2 regions of the Streptomyces sclerotialus genome follow, and region 2 is predicted to be linked to the other one. Evidence: riboswitches for the same ligand, from Rfam matches in the RefSeq annotation. Region 2 holds a riboswitch; the other holds the start of a gene.

Region 1 (7,330 bases), 1.6 Mb from region 2:
GCCGTCGCCTTTCTGGTCCGCCCGCTCGGCGGCATGTTCTTCGGCCCGCTCGGCGACCGCATCGGCCGCACCAAGGTGCTCTCCCTCACCGTCATCATGATGGCCATCGGCACCTTCGCCATCGCCTTCATCCCCAGCTACGAGACCTGGGGCGCCGCCGCTCCCCTGCTGATGCTGCTCGCCCGCCTCGTCCAGGGCTTCTCCACCGGCGGCGAATACGGCGGGGCGATGACCTTCATCTCCGAGTACGCCCCCGACAAGAAGCGCGGATTCCTCGGCAGCTGGCTGGAGTTCGGCACGCTGACCGGTTATCTGCTCGGTGGCGTGGCCGGCCTGGTCATCCAGCTCCCCGGCGTGATGTCCCATGAGGATCTGCTCTCCTGGGGCTGGCGCATTCCGTTCCTGATCTCCGGGCCGATCGGCATCATCGGGCTCTACCTCCGCCTGAAGCTGGAGGACACCCCCGCGTTCCAGGCCGCCGTCGCGGAGACCAAGGGGCGCGAGGGCAACCAGACCCTCAAGGAAATCCGGAAGATCTTCTCCAATTACTGGCGGCCGATGCTGATCTGCATGGGCCTGGTGCTCGTCTTCAACGTCACCAATTACATGCTCACCACGTACATGCTGGAGTACATCGGCAAGTTCGCGCCCGCGGTGAACGCCACCTGGGCGCAGCTCCTGGAAATCGCCGTCCTGGCGCTGGGCATGGTGCTCATCACCTTCGTCGGCCGGCTCTCGGACCGCATCGGCCGCAAGCCGGTGATGTACTTCGGCTGCGCGATGCTGATCGTGCTCGGCGTGCCGTCGGTTTTGCTGATCCAGCAGAACACCCTGCTGTCCGTCTTCCTCGGCCTGGCGCTGATGTCGCTGATGCTGCTCTGCTTCAACAGCACCATCCCGTCCACGCTGCCCGCGCTCTTCCCCACCGAAATCCGTTACGGCGGCCTCTCGATCGCCTTCAACATCTCCGTCTCGCTCTTCGGCGGCACCACGGCCTTCTTCAACGCGCTGCTGGTGGAAGGCACCGGGGACATCAATGTGCCCGGCTACTACCTCATGGCCGCCGGCGCCATCGGTGCCGTCGCCTGCTGGTTCGCGGCGGAATCCGCCGGCCGGCCGCTGCCCGGCTCGGCGCCCGCGGTGGAGTCACGGGAAGAGGCCCGCGAACTGGCCCTCGCGGGCAGCGGCACGCGCGCCTAGTCAGCCGCGGTCCACCCGCCGCAGCCGCGCCGAGAGGTGGTGTTGCAGCGGCTGCCCGACCGCCGCGAGGTCGTGGCCGAAGTCGAGCGTGTCCTCGCCGGTCAGCGTGTAGCGGCGGCGGGTGGCGCTGACCTCTTTGGCGGTGGGTGTGAGCGCCACCTGATGGGTGGCGAGGTCGACCGTGCCGTCGCCCGCCCGGCCCACCAGGATCTCCGTGATCCCGGTGGGCTGAGTGATCAGTGCCTCCACCCGCCCCTCGGGCTGCAGCCGCCACCAGCCGCTCTCCCGGGCCGCGGGGCGCAGCGGCGCGCCGTCGCCGTCGAGCAGCCAGGCCCGGGCCTCGTAGTGGAGGAAGGGCCGGCCGTCGTGGCTGAAGGTGACCTCCTGCGCGTACGCGAAGTCCTCGGCGAGCGTCGGATACCCGCCGCTCCCCCGCCCGGTCCAGGTGCCCAGCAGCCCGGTCAGGGGCGCGAGCAGTGCGTGCGGCGCGGGTGCCTCGTCCGGTCCGAGGGCGTCGGGGTACGGGAGGTTCCGGACGGGTCCGGTCATGAGGTGCGCTCCTGGGTCGTGTCGAGTCCGCTGCCGGGTGGCAGCCTAGGGCGTGTCCGGGGCGTCCGCGTGACCTGCGACATCCCGGCTCCGGTGATCGGCGACGTACGGTGGCACCGGGGGCGGCGGCCGTACGCTGGGGTCCGTGCATATCTGTTTCGTCTGCAGCGGCAACATCTGCCGGTCCCCCTCGGCCGCGCTGGTCTTCGCCGAGCATCTGCGCCGGGCGGGGCTGGACGGCGCGGTACGGGTCAGCAGCGCCGGCATCGGTCCCTGGCACGCCGGTGAACCCGTCGACGAACGGGCCGGCGAGGTGCTGGCCCGGCACGGCTACCCGACCCGGCACGTCGCGGCCCAGGTCGGTGCCGAGCATCTGGACGCCGAACCTGTTCCTGGCGATGGACCGGAGCCATGAGAAGGCGCTGCGCCGGCTGGTGCCGGAGCCGTCCCGGGTCCGGCTGCTGCGGTCCTTCGACCCGCAGGCGTCCGGCGGGCTGGAAGTGCCCGACCCGTACTACGGCGGCCCGGAGGGATTCGACGAGGTGCTGGCCATGATCGAAGCTGCCGTGCCCGGCCTGCTCGCCTGGGTGCGCGAGCGTCTGGACGACGCATGACCGCGGGTGGTGAGGGCCCGGGAGCCGTGGCGGCCCGGCTCACCGGGCGGCCGGTGGCGGGCGAGCGGCGGGTGTCCTCCGCGCTCGCCGAGGTCACGCTCGACGGCGGACGGACGGTGATGGTCAAGCGCGGTGACGGCGCCGGCGCGGTGCGGGCCGAGGCCGCCGGGCTGCGCTGGCTGGCCGGGGCCGACGCGGTCCGCGTCCCGGCGGTGCACGGCCAGGAGGGGCGCTGGCTGGTGACCGACCACGTGGCGTCCGGCCGGCCGAGCGCAGCGGCAGCGGCCGCGCTCGGCCGGGAGCTGGCCGCCCTGCACGCCGCCGGCGCGCCCGCGTTCGGCGCCCCGCCCCCCGATGGCCCGCGGGACGCCACCATCGGACTGGCGCCCATGCGCAACGTCCCCGGCACCGACTGGCCACTCTGGTACGGCGAGCACCGGGTGCTGCCCTACCTGCGCCGAGCGGTCGACGACGGCACGGTACGCCCCGCCGAGGCCACCGTGATCGAGCAAGTGGTGGACCGGCTGCCCGAACTGGCGGGCCCGGCGGAGCCGCCCGCCCGCCTCCACGGCGACCTGTGGAACGGCAACGTGCTTTGGGGTGCCGACGGCCACGCCTGGCTGATCGACCCGGCCGCGCACGGCGGTCACCGCGAGACCGACCTGGCCATGCTGCACCTGTTCGGCTGCCCCGGCCTGGACCGGGTCCTGGCGGGCTACCAGGAAGCGGCGCCGCTGGCCGACGGCTGGGCCGACCGCATCGGCCTGCACCAGCTGTTCCCCTTGCTGGTGCACGCGGTGCTCTTCGGCCGCGGCTACGCCGAGCAGGCCCTCGCGGTGTCCCGGGCCGCCCTGGCCCGCTGACCCACCACGCATACCGGTACGACGCCTTCCGGCCGGGGACGCGAGGACCGCGCTCCCGACCGTGACCGCTTGTCACCGCCCTCATGTGGGCATTACTGTCACCACGCCTTGGTGAACGGGAATTCCGGTGTGATGCCGGTGCGGCCCTCGCCACTGTGATCGGGAAGTCCGGCTCCGGCCCTCGCGGGCAGCCACTGGGTCCTCGGACCCGGGAAGGCGGAGCACGGGCGGTGGTACCCGTAAGCCAGGAGACCGGCCAAGGCGCGTCAACCATCCACGAGGTGCTGGAGAGGGTCTGCTGAGCCATGCACATTGCCGAGGGTTTCCTGCCTCCGGCGCACGCCGTCGCCTGGGGCGTCGCGTCCGCGCCGTTCGTCGTCCACGGAGTCCGCTCCCTCACCCGTGAAGTCAGAGCACATCCCGAGAGCACGCTGCTGCTCGGTGCGTCGGGAGCCTTCACGTTCGTCCTGTCCGCGCTGAAGCTGCCCTCGGTGACGGGCAGCTGCTCCCATCCCACCGGTACCGGGCTGGGCGCCATCCTGTTCCGGCCCCCGATCATGGCGGTGCTCGGCACCATCACCCTGCTCTTCCAGGCGCTGCTGCTCGCGCACGGCGGCCTGACCACCCTGGGTGCCAACGTCTTCTCCATGGCGATCGTCGGCCCCTGGGCCGGTTACGCCGTCTACCGGCTGCTGCGGCGGTACGACGTACCGCTGATGGTCACGGTGTTCTTCGGCGCTTTCGTCGCCGACCTGTCCACCTACTGCGTCACCAGCGTTCAGCTGGCGCTCGCGTTCCCCGACCCGGGCAGCGGATTCCTGGGAGCGCTCGGCAAGTTCGGCGCCATCTTCGCCGTCACCCAGATCCCGCTCGCGGTGAGCGAGGGGCTGCTCACCGTGCTGGTGATGCGCCTGCTGGTGCAGTCCAGCAAGGGGGAACTCACCCGGCTGGGCGTGCTGCTGACCGGCAAGCAGAACCAGGCCGGGGTCGAGGAGGTGGCCCGATGAAGCGGAACACCAAGATCAACGCACTGCTGCTGCTCGCCGTGGCCGCACTCGCCGTACTGCCCCTGGCCCTCGGCCTCGGTGACCACAAGAAGGAGCCGTTCACGGGCGCCGACGCCGAGGCGGAAACGGCGATCACCGAGATCGAGCCGGACTACGAGCCGTGGTTCTCACCGCTGTACGAACCGCCGTCCGGCGAGATCGAGTCCGCGCTCTTCGCCCTCCAGGCGGCCCTCGGCGCGGGTGTCCTCGCCTACTACTTCGGCCTGCGCAAGGGCCGCCGCCAGGGCGAGTCGCGGGCACTGGCCCGGCGGGACGCCACGGTCGCCGGCCAGGACGCCACGCGTCCCGAGGGCGCCCCGGACGCGTCCGACGACGAAGGGGCCTGAGCCCCGTGCTGCCGATCGACGCGACGGCGCACAGCAGCCGCTGGCGCCGCCGCCATCCCGTGGACAAGGCCGTACTCGGGCTGGGTCTGACCGTCCTCGCGATCTCGCTGCCACCGTGGCCGGGCGCGGCCCTGGTGCTGCTGACGGCGCTCGGCGTACTGCTGGGCCCGGCGGGCGTGCCCGTCCGCCGGCTGTGGCGTGCCTACCGGGTGCCGCTGGGCTTCTGCGTGACCGGTGCGCTGACCCTGCTCGTCCAGATCGGCGGGCCCGACGGGTTCGTCACCCTGGCCGACGGCGGCCCGGCCCGCGCCGGAGGCCTGCTGCTGCGTACGTCGGCCGCCTCCCTCGGCGTGCTCCTGTTCGCCTTCACCACCCCGATGTCCGATCTGCTGCCGCGACTGGTGAAGGCCGGGGTGCCCGCAGCGGTCGTGGACGTCGCCCTGGTGACGTACCGCATGAGCTTCCTGCTCCTGGACTCCGTACGCCGTATCCGGGAGGCCCAGGCCGCCCGGCTCGGGCACACCACGCGGGCCGCCACGTGGCGCTCGCTGGGCGGCCTCGGCGCCACCGCTTTCGTGCGGGCCTTCGACCGGGCGGCACGTCTCCAGACCGGGCTCGCCGGGCGCGGTTACGACGGCACCCTGCGCGTACTGGTGCCCGAGGCCCGGGTCTCCGTCCGCTTCACGGCAGTCAGCGCCGCACTCCTCGCGGGCCTGGCCGCCCTCACCTTCGTCCTGGAAAGGCCGCTGTCATGAGCGCCCCCGTACCGGTCGCCCTGCGGGGCGCGTCCTACGCGTACGAGGACGGCCCGCTCGTACTCAGCGATCTCGACTTCGAGGTGCCCGAGGGCCGTGCGCTGGCGCTGCTCGGCCGCAACGGCAGCGGCAAGACCACGCTGATGCGGCTGCTCAGCGGTGGACTGCGGCCGCGCACCGGCCGGTTGACCGTCGACGGGCAGCCGGTCGGTTACGACCGCAAGGGGCTCACCCGGCTGCGGACGACCGTCCAGCTGGTGGTGCAGGACCCGGACGACCAGCTGTTCGCCGCTTCCGTCGCCCAGGACGTGTCGTTCGGGGCGCTGAACCTCGGCCTGTCCGATGCCGAGGCACGGGCCCGCGTCGAGGAGGCGCTCGCCGCCCTGGACATCACCGCGCTGGCCGACCGGCCCACCCACCTGCTCTCCTACGGGCAGCGCAAGCGGACCGCCATCGCGGGCGCGGTCGTGATGCGGCCCCGCGTCCTGATCCTCGACGAACCGACGGCGGGGCTCGACCCGGACGGCCAGGAACGGCTGCTCGCCACCCTTGGCCGACTGCGCGCGTCCGGCACCACCGTGGTGATGGCCACGCACGACGTCGACCTCGCCCTGCGCTGGGCCGACGACGCGGCCCTGCTGACGCCCTCCGGAGCGCACACCGGGCCCGTCGCGGCCATGCTGGCCCGCACCGATCTCCTGCACCAGGCGGGCCTGCGGCTCCCGTGGGGCGTCGCCGCCGCTCATCTGCTCCGCAGCCAGGGCCTGTTGACCGACACGGCACCCGGCCCCCGTACGCCGGACGAACTGGCCGCTGTGGCGGCTGCCCTCGCCACTCCCCCGATACCGGCCGACGACTGACGGCTGAGGACCAGGTGGCACCCCGCGCCGTCTTCACGAGGCGGTCGGTGCGGCCCGGCTCTGGAGGTGGGTGAGGAGTCGTTCGACGGATGGCATGAGGCGTGGTCCCGCCGCGGTGGCCAGGACGGCGGCGGCCACGCCCGCGAGGGCCACGGGCCCCAGTGGGGTACAGCCGAAGAAGTGGCTGAGGCCGGGTGTCTGTACGACGGCCATCAGGGCGGCGGCGGAGCCCAGGGTGGTCGCCCACAGCAGGGGGCTGCGGTGGCGGCCGGTGAGGGTCTGGGTGAGCTGGGAGCCGACGACACCGCACAGGGCCATGGTGCTGGTACGGCGCATGGTGCCAGGGGTGAAACGGCCGACCAGCCACGCGACGGTGGCACCCAGCGCGGTCACGACGCCCCGCTGGCGGATCTGGCGCAGCAGCGGAGCGCCCAGTGCACCGGTACCGACCGGCGCGCTGCCCGGCGTGGTGGATTCCTCGGCGTTCCGGTCGTCCGGTGGTGTCACGGCCACGGCCATCGCGGGGAACATGTCCGTCAGCAGATTGACGAGCAGGAGCTGACGGGTGGACAGCGGCGACGCCCCGGAGACCAGGGTGCCGAGCACGGTGAAACCGACCTCACCGGCGTTGCCTCCGATCAGGATGCTGATGGCGTCCGCGACGCTGCGCCACAGGGCCCGCCCTTCCCGCACGGCCTCGACCAGTACGGACAGGTCCGGGTCGGTCAGGACCAGGTCGGCGGCGTTTCGGGCGGCGGCCGAGCCACGGGCCGCGAGTCCGACACCGACATGGGCGGCGCGGATGGCCGCGGCGTCGTTGGCGCCGTCGCCGACCATCGCGACGACCTTGCCCGCGGCCCGCAAGGCCTCGACCACCTGGAGCTTCTGTTCCGGAGCGACGCGGGCGACGACCCCCGCGTCGCGCAGGAGGCGGGCGCGGCCCGCCCGGTCGGCGGCCGCGAGCTCTTCACCGGTGACGACACCGGTGTCGTCCGGCCAGCCCAGTGCGACGGCGATCGCGCGCGCGGTGTGGGGGTGGTCGCCGGTCAGCATGACCGGCTTCAGCCCGGCGTCCCGCAGTTCTTCGATCATGGGG
Region 2 (7,330 bases):
GTCCGCCACGCCGGCCGGCGTCGTCACCACCGCCTTCCAGTCGGTCGCCCCGCCGCCCGCGAGCGCCACGACGACCGGCGCCGGCACCATCGACGGCATCCCGGCGCAGCAGTCCGGCTCCCCCTCCCCCGCCCGTGCCACCTCGGCCGTCCGCTGACCCGGACGCTCGCGTGAAGGAACTGACGCCATGAACATCGACTGGGCCGCACTCGGCCAGGTCTTCGGCACCACCCTCGTGGTGACGGTCGCGATGGTGGGCCTGTTCACCCTGGGCATCGTGGGGACCTCCCGCAAGGCCCCGCAGGAGGGTGAGGCCGGCTCCGCCGCCGTCGCCGGCAGCGGCTCCTCGGCCGTGGCCCGCACCGGCGGGTACGCCTGCTTCGCGCTCTGCCTCGCGGCCGTCGGCTACGGCATCTACCTGATCGTCGCCGGCTGACCGCAGGGGCACGACGCCCCGCACCCGCCCCGAAGGCGCTCAGCGTCCGCGTTCTCCGCGGCCGCTGAGCGCCTTCGTCGCTTCCTCGGCGAGCGCGTCGGCGATGGACGCGTCGTCCGTGCCGGTGAGGTAGTCGGAGACGTACAGCTGGACGACCTTGCTGTACGTGGCGTAGTGCGGGCTGCGCGGGCGGGGCGCCGCGTCCTTGAGCGCGCGGTGCAGCAGGTCCGTGTACGGCGGGTCCTGGCCGGGCGGCGCGGTGCTGTGCCGGGCGCCGTCGCCCTCCTCCCGCCGGGCGTCGTCGGGCGGCAGGTCGCACGGGGGCGCCGTGCCGTCGTACGCCGAGGCCCGGGTGGCCGCGAAGCCGCGCTGCAGCAGGCAGTGCTCGCTGCGGGCCGAGGTGAGGGCGGTGATCAGCGAACGCGCTTCGTCCGGATGCGCGGCGTCGGCCGCTACGGCGAGGTTCTGGCCGCCCAGGACGGTGCGGTGCCGGCCCTCCGGCGAGCCCGCGGGCAGCTGGGCCACGTCGAACTGCCGGCCCGGTTCGAGCTTCTCGGCGACCGAGGCGTACTCCACCGGCCAGTTCCGCATGAACAGCGCCCGCCCCTCGGCGAACCACTGCCGGCTGGCGGTCTCGTCCATCGCCGTCGCCTCCTGCGGCATGATCGTACGCAGCCGCTCCTTGAGCGCGTACACGCCCTGCTGCAGCGCCCCGGCGAGGTGGGCGGTCCGCTCCGGGTCGCCGCCGGACGCCCAGACCGACTCCAGGGTGTTGACGGTGAGACCTTCGTAGGGCCGCAGCTGGGCGACCATGCCGTACAGCTTCTCGGCCGGCGGACGGTGGGCGTTCTCCTTCGCCATGATCTCCTGCGACCAGGTCCGCAGCTGCTCCCAGGTCTCCGGCGGCCCGTCGTACCCGTACTTCTCCAGCAGGTCGCTGCGGTAGTAGAGCAGTCCGGCGTCCGTGTTGAAGGGGACGGCCCAGACGGTGCCGTCGGAGCCGGTGACGACCGTCTTCTTGACGCTGGCGAGGAAGTCGCCGTCCAGCTCCGCGCCCCACGGCCGGATGATGCCGGCGGCGGCGAACTCCGCGGTCCAGGCCACGTCGATGTTGAGCACGTCGTACCCGCTGTTGCCGGACTGTCCTGCGGCCAGCAGCTGGCTGCGCTGCCCGTCGGCGGTGTCCGGCAGCTTGACGATGCGGACCGTCCTCCCGGTCCGCCGCTCCCACTGCCGGATCAGCTCCCGGCGCACCCCGGTGCTGCTGAGATCGCTGCCGGTGGCCAGGACGATGTCACCGTCCACGGCAGGCGCGGGCCCCGGGTCCGTACAGCCCGCCGCGAGCAGGCAGAGGACGGCGGCGGCCGCCGCGGCCACGCGCTTCACCGGCCCGCCTCCTGTCCGCCCGTGCCGAAGGAGGCCACCAGTCCGGCCAGGGTGTCCGCGGCTCCCGGCCCGCCGGCCACGCAGTTGCCTCCGGAGTCCGTGACGATGTGCCGGACCGGGGCCGCGTCACAGCCGCCCTTGCCGGCCGCCAGCACCACCACGGGAACCCTGGGATGCGCGGCCAGCGCGTCGGAGAGCGCCTCACGCGCCGCCGCCGACCGCTTCCCCGCGCCGTCGTCCTCGTCGAGGACGAGCACCACGGCCTTGGTCCGCCCGGCCGGGCCGTCGCGCAGCCGGTCCAGCGCTGCGGTGAGCGCCTCCCGCATCCATGCCCCCTGGTCGACCAGGCCGCCGTCGCCCCGCTGGAGGCGCTCCAGGACCGTGCGTCCCGCAGCGGGGTCGGTGCTGCCCGCCGGGACCCGCTCCACCGGGCGCTCGCGGTCGCGCGCGGCCGTGCCGGGCCTGGGATACGTCCACAGCCCGTACGTGTCCTTCGGCCCGAGGACCTCCAGGGCGCGGCCGACCGCGTCCGCCGCCTCGGCGATCCGGCCGCCGTCCGCCATGGAGGTGGAGGTGTCGAGGAGGAAGAGGAGCTGTCCGGGGCGGTGCGCCGAGTCGTACGCGGCCAGCACCTGGGCGACCCGTGGCTGTCCCGCGGTGTACGGCTCCACGCCGGCGTCCGGCAGGACGCCCGCCCGGCTGTCGCGGAGCGGGGAGCCGGTGGGCGGCGGGGCGGCGCGGCCGACCGCGTTCACCCCGCGGTACCCGGCCTGCGTGATCACCTTCTGTCCGCCGCCCGGCCGCCGCAGCCAGTCGGCGAACCGCTCCGCGGCGGCCTCCCGGCGCTCGGCGTCGGCGGCCCCCTTCCAGGTGACACGGATCAGCGGGTGGTCCAGGCCCGGCACGCCGGACGGGTAGTACGCCTCGTAGCGGTCGTCCTTCTCGGGGACGGTGGCGAGGGCCGGGCAGTTGCCGACGGCGTGGCCGAGGTTGGCGTCGGCGAGGGACTTCTCCGTGACCAGCGGCGCCGCGGTGGCGCGCGGCACCGCGCCGGACGCAGCCGCACCCGGGCGCAGCGAGCACAGCAGTTCGGCGCTGCCGGCGTACTGGCTGCCCGGTGCCCGCAGCCGGCTCTCCGCCCGCTCGGCCACCTCCGGCGCGGGCGCACCGCTGTCCTCGGCGACCGGCATGCCGTCGTCGGCCAGGTAGAGACCGATGGTGTGCATCAGGCCGACACCGGACAGGACGGGGCTGGGGCGCAGCAGCCGCAGCTTCCTGTCCGCCGCGTCGTCCAGGATCTCGTGCCAGCTGCTGCCGGCCTGTTCCACGTCGGGCAGGCCCCGTTCGGCGGGTACGCCGACGACGAGCGGGGTGTAGGCGACCGGCCCGATGCGGTGCAGGGTGGCGGGCGCGTCCGCGGCCAGGTCCTCGCGGACCTGGAGGTAGTCCACCGTCGATTCGGGCAGCCACAGGTCGGGCTGCGGGCCAGGGCGGTAGAGCGGCTCGGTGGCCTGGCCGCCGGTGCCGGACGGGGCCTGCTCGGTGCCCTCGGCCTCGCCCTGCCAGCGGTCCGCAGCGGCGAAGCCCTGCGCGACCTGGTCCTTGGCGGCGGAGTAGACGGTGATCTGGGTGCGCCGGCAGCCGTCGGGCACGTGCTCCTCGCCCGGTACGGGTTCGGCGTTGAGGTCGGACATCTCGTACGCGAGGGCGGCGGCGCGCAGCGTCGGCTCAGCCTCGGGGGCGGTGAGCAGCCGCAGCTCCTGGGCGGGCGGGCACGGGCCGGACGACCGCAGCTGACCGGCGAAGAGCACCGCGCCGACGACGAGGGCGAGCGTGGCGGCGCCGACGGCCAGCAGCCGTAACCTGGGCCGCAGCCGGGTGCGCCACCAGCGCCGGGCCCGTACCACCGGCGGCGTACGGCGGGGCCGCGGCCCCCGGTTGGCGAACGAGACCACCACGTCGTCGACGGTGTTCTGCTTGGAGGCGCGCGGCACCCAGGCGCCGCCCTGCGGGGTGGTGTGCCCGGCCAGCCGCCGCCGCAGCTCGCCGGCCAGGTCCTCGAAGGTGACGAACTCCTTGCCCTCGATGCCGTGTTCGAGGATGTCGAGCACGGCCCGGGTGAAGAGGGTGCCGCCGCCGGGCTCGGTCCCGCTGAAGATGCGGCGGTTCGGCTGGGCGGCCATCAGCAGCGAGACCGGCTTCTCGTGGGTGCGGAAGCTGTCGTCCGCGTTGCCCGCGAAGCAGCATTCGAGCACGACGACGACGCGGTCGGCCCGGGAATCCTCCAGGCGCGGCAGGACGTCCTTGGCCCAGGAGACCGCTTCGTGCGAGGCGACCCGGCGCTCGTCCTGCGCCACCCGCGACGAGCCGACCAGCAGGTGCAGATCACTGCCGTCGCGCCGGACCCGGCCGTGCCCGGAGAAGTGGACGAGCAGCAGTCCGCGTGCCTCGCGGGCCGCGGTGCGCAGCGCGGCGGTCAGCTCCTCGGGGGTGTCCGGGCGCAGCGGCGTCACTTCCTGGGGCAGGAAGAGGTCGGTGGCCGGGGCGCACAGCACCCGGCCCAGTTCGTCGGGGTTGGCGAAGACCGCGTCGAGGTCGGGCAGCCGCGGGTCCTGGTACCGGCTGACGCCGATGACCAGCGCGCGGTTCCGCTTGCCCCGCGCGTCGTAGAGAGGCATCGCCGGTTACTCCGTGCCGACGCGGCCACCCTGGTCGTCGCGTTCGGTACGCGGATCGGGGTCGTCGAGGCGGCGGTGTCCGGAGGCGTCGGTGAGGTCGAGCCCCGGGGCCTCGCCGGCGGCGGCGGTCTCCCTGCGCTGGGCGAGCCACTCCCGCAGCGCGATGAGGAGCTGCTCGGTGATCGGCGCTGCGACCGCGCCGATGAGGACCAGGACGAGGTCGTCGACGCCGACGGCCATCTCGGAGCCCTGCTCCGCCGCGTCCGCGCCGGTGCGCGGGCCGGGCTCCGCGCCCGGCACCCGGCGCCACTCGTGCGTGCGGTCGGTCAGCCAGGGCTCCCGCTGCAGCCAGTTCCGCAGGTCCTCCAGGTCCTGATCCGCGTTGTGGGTCCCCGTGACTCTGATCCGTACCTCGTGGTGCTCCCGGTTCTGCGGCATGCCCCGTCCCCCTCCTGCGGCACCTCGGCCATAGGTGCCTCCGATGGTGTCGTGCCGGGCGTTCGGCAGGCAACAGGTCGGCACGCGCCGTCCTGGCTGTGTCCTTGGCCACAGGCACTGCCATACGACTGCGGCGCAGGTCAAGGGTGAGTTGACGGGCATTCGCGGCACGTGGTGGACTGCCCGGTGCCATTCGGCGACAGATGAGGAAGTCCGGTGAGAATCCGGCGCGGTCCCGCCACTGTCACCGGGGAGCGCTCCTCCAGAAGAGGTCACGGCCCGCCGCAGGCACGGGCTGGAAGGCCGGGGGAAGCGTCGATCCGGGAGCCAGGAGACTCTCGTCGCCGGTCACGTCGAGCCAGGGCGCGGACCCTGAGTGAGGACACACGCCATGCCGGGCTCCGAGCCGAGACCCCTGCCTTCCGCCGTACGTCCGGCACGCGACCGCGTGCGGCCGTCCCGCCGAGGCACGACGGCAGGCTGATCCGACGATGCGTGCCGAACACGCCACCTATGCGTGCGGCGCGGCTCTGGGCTTTCTGGGCGACCTGGCCGTGGGCGATCCCCGCCGCGGCCACCCGGTGGCCGCCTTCGGGCGGGCCGCGGGCGCAGTGGAGCGCGGGCTGTGGCGCGACCACCGTGGATACGGAGCGGCGCACACCGCACTGTGCGCCGGCGGGGCCGCCCTGGGCGCCGCGCTGCTCTCCCGTGCCGTACGCCACTGCGCCCCCGCACATGTCGCGCTGACCGCCGCCGCCACCTGGGCCGTGCTGGGCGGTACGACGCTGGGCCGGGAGGCGCGCGCCATCGGCGGCGCGCTGGAGGCCGGCGATCTCGACGTGGCGCGCGAGCGGCTGCCGCACCTGTGCGGCCGCGACCCGCAGTCCCTGGACGGACAGCAGATGGCCCGCGCCGTCGTGGAGTCCGTCGCCGAGAACACCTCCGACGCGGTCGTCGGCGCGCTGGTCTGGGGCGCCGTGGGCGGCGTACCGGGCCTGGTCGCCTTCCGCGCGGTGAACACCCTGGACGCGATGGTGGGGCACAAGTCCGACCGCTACCGCCGGTTCGGCTGGGCCTCGGCCCGGCTGGACGACGTGGCGGGCTGGCCCGGCGCGCGGCTGACCGCGCTGCTGGCCACCGCCGCCGGGCCCGACCCGCGCGGCGCGTGGCGCGCCTGGCGGGCCGACGGCAAGCGGCACCCCAGCCCCAACGCGGGCCCCGTGGAGGCGTCCTTCGCCGGGGCGCTGGGCGTACGGCTGGGCGGCACGCTCGCGTACGCGGGGCGGGTCGAGCACCGGCCGGTGCTCAACGGCGGCGCCCGTACGGTCGAAGGGGCCGACATCGCACGTGCGGTGCGCCTCTCGCGCCGGGTGAGCGCGCTGGCGCTGGCGACGACGGTCGGGGCGCGGATCGCCGTGGGCGCGGTCCGTACGGCCCGGAAGGCGAGGAGAACCCGGTGAGCGGTACGCACAGGACTCTCGGCGGCGGACTGCTGGTCGCCGGGACGACGTCGGACGCGGGCAAGAGCGTGGTCACGGCGGGCATCTGCCGCTGGCTGGCGCGCCAGGGCGTCAAGGTCGCGCCCTTCAAGGCGCAGAACATGTCGCTCAATTCGTACGTGACGCGCGAGGGCGCGGAGATCGGGCGGGCGCAGGCCATGCAGGCCGCGGCGGCCCGCGTCGAGCCGACCGCGCTGATGAACCCGGTGCTGCTCAAGCCCGGCAGCGACCGCAGCAGCCAGGTCGTGCTGCTGGGCAAGCCGGTGGGCGAGCTGAGCGCCCGCGGCTACCACTCGGGCCGCCAGGAGCGGCTGCTCGGCACGGTCACCGACTGCCTGACCGAGCTGCGCCGTACGCACGACGCGGTGATCTGCGAGGGCGCGGGCAGCCCCGCGGAGATCAACCTGCGCCGTACCGACATCGTGAACATGGGCCTCGCGCGGGCCGCGGACCTCCCCGTGGTCGTCGTCGGCGACATCGACCGCGGCGGCGTCTTCGCGTCGTTCTTCGGCACCACCGCGCTGCTGTCCGAGGCCGACCAGGCGCACCTCGCGGGTTACCTGGTGAACAAGTTCCGCGGCGACGTGACGCTGCTGGAGCCGGGCCTGGACATGCTCAAGAAGCTGAGCGGCCGGCCGACGCTGGGCGTGCTGCCGTTCCGGCACGGGCTGGGCATCGACGAGGAGGACGGCCTGCGCGTCTCGCTGCGCGGCGCGGTGCGCGAGTCCGTGGTGGCCCCGCCGCACGGCTCCGACATCCTCCGTGTCGCCGTCGCGGCCGTCCCCCTGATGTCCAACTTCACCGACGTGGACGCGCTCGCCGCCGAACCGGGCGTCGTCGTCCGCTTCGTGGACCGCCCCGAGGAGCTGGCCGACGCCGACCTCGTCGTACTG

What was found. A riboswitch is a leader RNA that binds a small molecule or an ion and turns the genes downstream of it on or off. The one in region 2 is predicted to bind cobalamin.
Region 1: linked by a shared signal. The riboswitch ahead of AAC944_RS02875 (energy-coupling factor ABC transporter permease) and the one ahead of AAC944_RS09780 (cobalamin biosynthesis protein) in region 2 are both predicted to bind cobalamin.

The regions. Positions count from the first base shown of each region.
Region 1 covers NZ_JBFOHP010000002.1:603,755-611,084, forward strand. The annotation lists gene AAC944_RS02855 (MFS transporter) at 1-1,200, shown strand, start outside; gene AAC944_RS02860 (heme-binding beta-barrel domain-containing protein) at 1,201-1,749, opposite strand; partial or broken gene AAC944_RS02865 (low molecular weight protein-tyrosine-phosphatase) at 1,895-2,363, shown strand; gene AAC944_RS02870 (fructosamine kinase family protein) at 2,360-3,226, shown strand; cobalamin riboswitch at 3,319-3,501, shown strand; gene AAC944_RS02875 (energy-coupling factor ABC transporter permease) at 3,532-4,233, shown strand; gene AAC944_RS02880 (energy-coupling factor ABC transporter substrate-binding protein) at 4,230-4,619, shown strand; gene cbiQ (cobalt ECF transporter T component CbiQ) at 4,625-5,374, shown strand; gene AAC944_RS02890 (energy-coupling factor ABC transporter ATP-binding protein) at 5,371-6,234, shown strand; gene AAC944_RS02895 (cation-translocating P-type ATPase) at 6,268-7,330, opposite strand, start outside.
Region 2 covers NZ_JBFOHP010000002.1:2,187,131-2,194,460, forward strand. The annotation lists gene AAC944_RS09755 (inorganic phosphate transporter) at 1-157, shown strand, start outside; gene AAC944_RS09760 (hypothetical protein) at 188-436, shown strand; gene AAC944_RS09765 (extracellular solute-binding protein) at 476-1,822, opposite strand; gene AAC944_RS09770 (caspase family protein) at 1,819-4,500, opposite strand; gene AAC944_RS09775 (hypothetical protein) at 4,507-4,938, opposite strand; cobalamin riboswitch at 5,144-5,276, shown strand; gene AAC944_RS09780 (cobalamin biosynthesis protein) at 5,430-6,398, shown strand; gene AAC944_RS09785 (cobyric acid synthase) at 6,395-7,330, shown strand, end outside.